2 regions of the Fictibacillus sp. KU28468 genome follow, and region 1 is predicted to be linked to the other one. Evidence: predicted binding sites of a transcription regulator. Region 1 holds the regulator's gene; the other holds the start of a gene.
What was found. Region 1 encodes CtsR, which represses protease genes until heat stress. Its sites were predicted from a motif close to ATGGTCAATAAAGGTCAAACA; they were not measured.

Region 1 (4,602 bases):
CTGTAATGGTGACACGGTGATGCGCTTCATAACGGTCGCGGAGACCTTGCAAAATCTGTGTACTTTCATCTTTTGTCGGCTCATTTACTGTGATTGGCTGGAAGCGGCGTTCAAGCGCTGCATCCTTTTCAATATATTTTCGGTACTCATCCAGTGTGGTCGCTCCGATACATTGAAGCTCACCGCGGGCAAGGGCCGGTTTAAGAATATTCGATGCATCGATGGCGCCTTCTGCTCCGCCTGCTCCAATCAATGTGTGAAGCTCATCGATAAATAGAATGATGTTCCCCGCCTGGCGGATCTCATCCATGACTTTCTTGAGACGGTCTTCAAATTCACCGCGATACTTGGTACCGGCAACAACCGTTCCCATATCGAGTGTCATGACCCTTTTATCACGAAGTGTTTCCGGAACTTCATTATTGATGATCTGCTGAGCAAGACCTTCTGCAATCGCCGTTTTACCAACACCCGGCTCACCGATGAGGACTGGGTTGTTCTTCGTTCTGCGGCTCAGTACCTCAATGACCCTTTGAATCTCTTTAGAACGGCCGATGACTGGATCAAGGCTTCCATCCTTCGCAATCGCCGTCAGATCTCTTGCAAGGCTGTCAAGTGTCGGTGTGTTCGCGTTCGTAGAAGAACCCCGGTGATTGGATGATGCCTCATTGCTTCCAAGAAGCTGAAGCACCTGCTGGCGAGCCTTATTCAAGCTCACTCCGAGATTATTCAGTACACGGGCTGCCACTCCTTCACCCTCACGGATCAGTCCTAGCAGGATGTGCTCCGTGCCCACGTAAGAATGTCCCAGTTTACGGGCTTCATCCATGGATAGTTCAATAACCTTTTTTGCTCTTGGAGTGTAATGGATGGTTTGCACGGATTCCTGGCCGCGTCCAATTAAGGTTTCTACTTCTTTTTGGATCTTTTCAGGTCCAAGACCAAGAACGTGAAGCGCCTTAGCGGCAATTCCTTCACCCTCACGGATCAAGCCAAGCAGAATGTGCTCGGTGCCAACATTATTATGGCCTAAACGGATTGCTTCTTCCTGTGCCAGCGCAAGTACCTTTTGAGCTCGTTCTGTAAATCGACCAAACATCATAATCATTCACACTCCCATTCAAATTTTAAGCTTCTTCAAGTTTGATTCTTTCCCTTATTAGCGTTGCCCTACGGATATCACGCTCATCAGGATTCAACATTTCATTGGCATATTGCTGCAAAAAGCCCGGTTGTGTAAGTATCATTAATTCATTTAATATGGATCGGGAAATTCCATCAACAATTCCAAGGTCTATTCCCAGCCTGACGTCGGATAGGCACTGTGCAGCTTCCTTCGATTGGATGATCCGGCTGTTCGCCAGAACTCCATACGACCTGAAGATCCGGTCTTCAAGCTGGATTTTCAAACCGTCCTGCAGAGTTTTTCTTGCTGTTCTCTCTTGCTGAATAAGCTGAAGGACGACACCCCGCAAATCCTCCACAATATCTTCTTCTGATTTTCCAAGGGTTATCTGGTTGGAGATTTGAAAAACATTGCCCTGAGCTTCCGTTCCTTCCCCATATATCCCACGGACTACGAGACCCAGCTGGTTGATTGCCGGTATAATACGGCTGATTTGTTTCGTTAAGACCAGAGCTGGCAGATGCATCATAACAGAAGCACGCAATCCTGTTCCAACATTCGTCGGGCAGCTGGTCAGGTAGCCTCGTTCCTCATCAAACGCATAATCCACCTTTTGTTCGATCCAGTCATCCAATTCAGCTGCGAGGGTTAAAGCCTCATTCAGCTGGAAACCCGAAAAAAGGCACTGGATCCGGAGATGGTCTTCTTCATTGACCATGATGCTCACAGACTCATCATGATTAAGCATCACTGCACCAAACTTTGATTGTTCTGCAAGATGAGGGCTGATTAAGTGCTTCTCTACCAATACCCTTTTTGCGAGAGGTTTTAGCTGGTCGAGATGAAGAATTTCAAACTCTCCGAAATTCCCGCAGCTATTTTCCTTACAAGCCCCCGCTAATGTCTGAATAACAGCCTCTGATTCCTCCTTGGAAGCCAGATCTGGAAAATTATATTTTTCGAGGTTTCGGGCCAGCCGGATTCTACTGCTTAACACAATATCTGAATCAGGTCCTTCTTTTTTCATCCAGGGACTGATAGCTTCACTTATAAAATGTTCAAGTGACATGCTCTATTCCCCCTTTTCCCGGTTCTTTTGCTTTTCCAAAAGCCGAATTTGATCACGGGTCTCTGCCGCTTTCTCAAATTCCTCATTTAAAATATACTGCTGCATCGCTTGCTTTAATTTTTCCAATTCGCGTTTTTCTTGAAGCCCGCTGCCAATCCGTTTCGGAATTTTCCCGGCATGTCTTGTATTCCCGCCATGCACCCTCTTTAAAATAGGGTCCAGCTTCGAATCAAAAACTTCGTAGCAATGGCTGCAGCCAAATCTGCCGGATTTGGCAAACTGATTGTAGGTCATGCCGCACTGAGGGCAAGCCTGGACCGACTGTTGAGAAAGTCCTGGAGAAGCCGTTCCCGAAGTGGAAGGATCTCCATAAAGCAATCCAGAGAGAAGCTGATGAATAGAGAAAGTATTCGACCCCGGAAGGAATTCTCCTTTTTCTTTTGCACAATGCTCACAAATATGGAATTCTGTTTTCTTGCCGTTTACAATCTTCGTAAAATGTAAAGTGGCAGGCCGCTCATTGCATTCCTGGCAGAACATTTTTTTCCCCTCCCTATTAATAAATGTGATACATCGTTATCTGGTTCTAAATTTTAATGTCCGGATCATTGCTTTTAATAATTCAGCTCTTAATTGATCACGTTCAGGAAGGTCTAACACGTGTAAAACAGAGCGATCTGTCACGCTTAGCATAATCCTCGCCTCGCGTTCGGATACGATCTGCTCATCAAGCAACCGCAAAATAACATTCTCCGCATTTCCTTGTGAAATACGATCATTGATAAGAAGCAGTAGCTGATCAATAAGGTCGATATAATTCTCTGTTTTGACTTTAATGATTCGAATGTATCCCCCGCCGCCCCGTTTACTCTCTACAACAAAGCCTTTTTCCACCGTAAAACGGGTGTTGATGACATAATTAATTTGGGAAGGGACACACTGGAACTTTTCAGCAATATCCGTACGCTTGATTTCAATGAACGTCTCATTTGATCCCGCGATGACCTGCTTTAAATATGCTTCAATGATGTCTGAGATATTTTTCAACCTGCTCCCCTCCCCTCTGACTTTGACTATCTTTGACTATACAATTATATTATAGACGCTTTTTCAGGGTTTATGCAACTAATGTATACTTTTCGCATGATTGGGGGACTAGCTGTTTCTATCACAGTATTACCCGATATTTTTGGGATTAATCGTAACAATTTAAGACTTTTCAGTGTCGAAAACAGACAACACTTTACAGAGCCTGGGCTCAAGGAAGTTTTAGATTTCAAAAGTTTTGTACTGTTTTTGGGTTTTGTTGAAAAAGGGACTAATGGGAGCGATTGGAGGGCTGCTGGCGAAATAAGAGTGATCTAGACGGTCTGCCCTTGGGTGATTTGGGAGTGTTACTTGCGGGTTTGTACGGTTTACATGCGGCTTTGGCCTTTTTACGTGCGACTTTGAAGGGTTTACATGCGGGAATGGAGACTTTACGTGCGACTTTTCAGCCTTTACATGCCAAACCCATCATTGTCATAAAAAAGAACATACAAAAAAGCACTGCTGAAATCAATCCAACAGTGCTTCGTTCATGCCCGGCAACGTCCTACTTATACAGGGGCAAGCCCCCAACTCCCATCGGTGCTGAAGAGCTTAACTTCCGTGTTCGGTGTGGGAACGGGTGTGACCTCTTCGCTATGGCTAACCTTCGAATTTCCTTTGCTCCGAGCACGCCCTAAGCAGCGAGATGCAGACCACCTTATTTGGTTGATCCCTCGATGGTTTAATGAAAAATAGAACAAGTAATTAGTTTGTATAGGCTTTATTCTTTCGTATTCTCTTTGAAAATCATCTTTTTGTGGCTAATGGATACGGTTTCGAAAGTTCTGCTTTGTTGTCGGGAGCGTTACTTGCGGTTTTGGTGAGTTTACTTGCGGTTCGACAGCGTTTACTTGCGATTTTACACCCGTTACTTGCGGTTCGACAAGGTTTACTTGCCTATCACGTCATTTTCATAATAGAACATACAAAAAAGCACCGCTGGAATCTTTCCAACAGTGCTTCGTTCGTGCCCGGCAACGTCCTACTCTTACAGGGGGAAGCCCCCAACTACCATCGGCGCTGAAGAGCTTAACTTCCGTGTTCGGTATGGGAACGGGTGTGACCTCTTCGCTATCGCCACCAGACATATGTAGGTTTTTCAACCTATTTTGAGGTATATTCCCTCAAAACTAGATAACTTTTCATCCAAACTTCTGATTATTTTAAGGATAAGCCCTCGACCGATTAGTATCTGTCAGCTCCACGTGTCACCACGCTTCCACACCAGACCTATCAACCTCATCATCTCTAAGGGGTCTTACTCACTTGACGTGATGGGAAATCTCATCTTGAGGGGGGCTTCATGCTTAGATGCTTT
Region 2 (4,602 bases), 860 kb from region 1:
TTGAACTTCAGCCACCTCGTTTGTAAATCCTAATTTCTTCGTTTGTTTAAGTCCAGAACCGGCATTGCTCGTCATGATAATGACTGTATCCTTAAAGCTTACCGTACGGCCCTGGCTGTCAGTGAGACGCCCGTCTTCAAGAATTTGAAGGAACATGTGCTGGACGTCCGGATGGGCTTTTTCAATTTCATCGAGCAGGATGATGCTATAAGGCTTGCGGCGCACCAGTTCTGTCAGCTGTCCAGCTTCATCATGGCCCACATAACCTGGAGGTGAACCGATCAGCTTGGACACGGCATGTTTTTCCATGTACTCACTCATATCGAGGCGAATCATGGCTTCCTTATCACCGAACAGTTCTTCTGCAAGCGACTTCGTAAGCTCTGTTTTACCTACCCCAGTCGGTCCGACAAACAAGAAGGATCCAATTGGACGGCTTTTGGCCTTAAGGCCTGCACGGCTTCGGCGGATGGCTTTTGATACTTTATCCACCGCTTCTTTTTGTCCGATGACTTTTCGGGATAAGTTTTTCGCAAGGTCTTTCATTTTTGCCTGTTCGTCCGCTTGAAGCTTCCTTACAGGGATTCCTGTTTTCTGTTCAACGATTTTTTGAATATCTTCCAATGAAACCTCTGCCTTCGTTTTCGCTTCGTTTTCGGTCAGTTTTTCCTGAAGCTGAAGTTCTTCCTGGCGAAGTTTGGCTGCAAGCTCATAATTTTCGCTCAATGCTGCTTTTTCTTTTTCGTTGGAAATTTCTTCTAATCTTTCTTCAATAGAAGAAGTTTCACTTCCTGAGTGCAGCAGATTGATTTTTGAACCTGCCTCATCCATAAGATCGATTGCTTTATCTGGAAGGAATCGGTCTTGAATATAGCGGTGAGAAAGATTTACACATGCTTTTAGAACATCATCAGAAAAGCTTACTTCATGATATTGTTCATACTTTGGAGCAAGTCCTTTTAAGATTTCATACGCTTTTTCTGGCGTGGGTTCATTAACGATTACTGGTTGAAAACGGCGTTCAAGAGCGGCATCCTTTTCAATTTTGCGGTATTCTTTCAACGTGGTTGCCCCAACAACTTGAAGCTCTCCTCGTGCTAAAGCAGGTTTTAGAATGTTACCCGCATCCATAGATCCTTCCGCAGAACCGGCACCGACAATCTGATGAATTTCATCAATGAAAAGAATGACGTTCTTGCGTTTTTGAAGTTCAGCGATCAGCTGCTTCATCCGTTCTTCAAACTGGCCTCGGATTCCTGTATCAGCAACAAGAGATGCCACATCCAGCAAGTAGACTTCTTTAGATAAAAGTTTAGCCGGCACAGAGCCTTCTGCAATTTTTAATGCAAGACCTTCTGCAATGGCTGTTTTACCTACCCCTGGTTCCCCGATGAGGACAGGGTTGTTTTTATTTCGGCGATTCAAGATTTCAATGACACGGCTGATTTCTTCTTCCCTGCCGATCACTGGGTCGACCAAGCCTGCTTTCGCAGCATGGCTGATATTGCGCCCGAATTGATCCAGGAATCCTCCTCCTCCACCCTGCTGGGTCTTAGGAGACTGCTGCTCGCTGGAAATACCTGAATTCATTCCGCTGCTCATCATTTGTTTAAAGAATTCGTCAAAGGATGAGAATTGATTCATTGGATTCATACCTCCTGCAGTGTTCATGGATTGTGTTACTTTATGGTAGCAATCTGTACAAAGCGTTAATTGTTGTTTGTGTTGATTAAAAGAAACATTCATATGAATAGTCGCAGGATTCACTTTACATTGTTCACATCGCATAAAGCATTTCCTCCTTCATTGTAATAGGTCATTTGTCTTGTCTAACTTTGACTATCTTTGACCTTATGGATTTATTATACTTTGACCTTCTTTGACTTTCAAGGTTTTTGCTCAAATAATTTATATTTGCTTATTTTAAGTGTGTAACATTATCTTTGGTTTCTAGTACCTTACACTTCTTGTTCCCGAAAATCAAATGATCTGTTTTTTTTATGAAGCGGAGACCACAACCCAATAAAAAATCCCGCTTCATGAGCGGGCTCTTCACTATTTAATCTCAAATGTTTGCTTCTGTCTGTAATCGTTATCCTCATCTATTGCCGTGAGCCAGATTTCAATCGTATATGTTCCGGCTGGCAAATTTTTGACTATGATGTCCTGTGTATAGGTTTCTCCTTGTTTTAAAGTGATCTTCGAAAGAGCTTGAGTAAACATATGGTCATCTGAGTATTGATAAACTTTTTTGCCCTCTTTATTTTTCACAATGTAGTCAAATTTCTTACCGCTTGTGAATTCAAATATTTTGACTTGCTCTGTCTGATTTTTCAGTTCATAGCGCAATAGCGCTCTCCCAGCTTTTTGCTCGAGAATCGAAAGTTTAGGCTCGATGGCGCCTGCAACAATTCCTCCGCCATTGTTTCTTTCAGGATCGTCTTTTTTCTGTTCCTGTTTGTTTCCGTCTCCCATGACTGGTTCTCCCTTCTTAGCCTCATTCTTTTCCGTTGTGCCGCATCCGGCTAAAACGATGATAAACCCCAATATAAGCAGCCAGTTTTTCAATGTCATCACCTCACACATAGTCTTGGCTGATTTTTGTTATTTTACCAGAATAAAAAAAGGATTTTTATGTCTACATCTATAAGTACCCTTAAGAGAGATTATTAACATACACCCAAGGGAGGATTTTTACATGCCAGTACTACATGAAGATTTGCTTATAGAAATGAAAAAACTTACCGATGAAAAACGTGCAACAAGCAACGAGACGATCCTTCAGCAGCACAGCAAAGATGAGTCCCATCATTCACCTGTACTTCCGGAAGTGGTGGTTTTTCCTGATTCAGCTTCCGAAGTTTCTTCTATATTACAATACGCCAGCGAACACCAGATTCCTGTTGTTCCTTTTGGAGCAGGTTCAAGTCTTGAAGGTCACTGCATTCCACTGCAGGGCGGCATCTCTATTAATTTCCAGAACATGAACAAGATCTTGGAAGTGCGTGAAGAGGATTTCCTAGTCAGGGTGCAGCCGGGGGTAACACGTACACAATTGAATCAGGCATTAAAAAAGTACGGTTTGTTTTTCCCTGTTGACCCAGGAGCAGATGCTACGTTAGGCGGGATGGCAGCAACGAATGCGAGCGGTACGACTAGCGTGCGGTATGGAATCATGCGGCCTCAAGTCAGAGATCTGGAAGTCGTCCTTTCAGACGGCTCGATTATCCATACAGGCGGGCTCGCCGCAAAATCATCATCCGGGTATCATTTGACAAGTCTTTTTGTCGGTTCGGAAGGCACGTTAGGTGTATTTACTGAACTTACACTCAAAGTCTATGGCATTCCTGAGGCTACTGTTGCTGGAAGAGCGGTTTTCCCTAGTGTTAAAGCGGCGGTAGATGGCGCAATATCTCTTCTTTCCTCAGGAAACTCACTAGCCCGTGTAGAGCTTGTTGATGAATATTCCATCAGGCAGGTCAATCAGCACAGTGAAACCTCCTATCCCGAAAAGCCCACTCTTTTCCTGGAGTTTCATGGTAACCCATCCGGTATGCAGCAGGATGTCGCCTTTGCTGAAGAACTGTTGTCAGCTAACGGTTCTGAAGATCTGATATTCGAAACAGATTCTATAAAGAAGGCAAAGCTTTGGGAAGCAAGACATCACCTTGCCTATGCATTTAAGCATGGGTTTCCTGGAAGAGAGATGATGCTGACAGATGTGTGTGTGCCCTTATCTGAATTAACAGGCGCTGTGGTTTACGCCCGTGAACTGATAGAAAGGGAAGGTCTGCACGGCGGAGTTCTCGGACATGTCGGTGATGGGAATTTCCATTCTATTCTCATGTTTGATAAGAGCAGCGAAGAAGAAACACAAAAAGCCAATCGTATTAATGAGATGATTGTCGAGTATGCCCTTTCTAAAAGAGGAAGCTGTACCGGTGAACATGGAATCGGAATCGGCAAGATGAAATATTTGCAGCAGGAGCATGCCGACACCCTGCCATTGATGAAAATGATCAAAGAACAGTTCGACCCCCGCCATATTTTAAATCCGGGGAAGGTTTTATTTTAAAAACAGCAGATTAAGGAGAATGCGGACAGGGTAATAATAAAGTACAAACTTACCTTAGAAAGGACTAATCCATGAAAACTCTAATCATCCTTGTACTCGTAGTCATCCTTATCGTTCTGTTTATGAAAAGAAGAAGATAGTACGTAAAGAACCCTCTCATCTGAGAGGGTTCTTTTTTTAGGGTATAATACAAGCTGTTTAGCAGAAAATGGGAACAAGTGATTTTCACTATTTAAAACATGAACAGAATAATGTCCCTTAATATCCTGATGTTCCCCTATCGGTAAAGGTAAAGACCCATATCATCCAATCCGGCACCAGTGATTAGTTGGAAAAGCCGAAGCGCGTGGGGCTAGACATTACACATCTATAAAAAAAACCAGCTCTATTTGAGCTGGTCTAGTTCGTTTTTAATGCATTTAAATCTTGATTCCACTGCATCGGCTGCCAATGTGCCAGATCGTAGCTGCCTCCATCTATGTTTTCCTTTTCCTTGGACAGCGTCTCCAGAAGTTCCTGCGGCAAAT

Region 2: a site for CtsR is predicted at 1,867-1,887, ahead of OKX00_RS18215 (ATP-dependent Clp protease ATP-binding subunit). Genes of this name have one in related genera too.

The regions. Positions count from the first base shown of each region.
Region 1 is NZ_CP110666.1:4,332,479-4,337,080, forward strand. It holds gene clpC (ATP-dependent protease ATP-binding subunit ClpC) at 1-1,102, opposite strand, end outside; gene OKX00_RS23035 (protein-arginine kinase McsB) at 1,128-2,195, opposite strand; gene OKX00_RS23040 (protein-arginine kinase activator protein McsA) at 2,199-2,735, opposite strand; gene OKX00_RS23045 (CtsR family transcriptional regulator) at 2,772-3,242, opposite strand; rRNA gene rrf (5S ribosomal RNA) at 3,777-3,893, opposite strand; rRNA gene rrf (5S ribosomal RNA) at 4,254-4,369, opposite strand; rRNA gene OKX00_RS23060 (23S ribosomal RNA) at 4,450-4,602, opposite strand, start outside.
Region 2 is NZ_CP110666.1:3,471,143-3,475,744, forward strand. It holds gene OKX00_RS18215 (ATP-dependent Clp protease ATP-binding subunit) at 1-1,788, opposite strand, end outside; gene OKX00_RS18220 (BsuPI-related putative proteinase inhibitor) at 2,056-2,568, opposite strand; gene OKX00_RS18225 (FAD-binding oxidoreductase) at 2,699-4,075, shown strand; gene OKX00_RS18230 (hypothetical protein) at 4,475-4,602, opposite strand, start outside.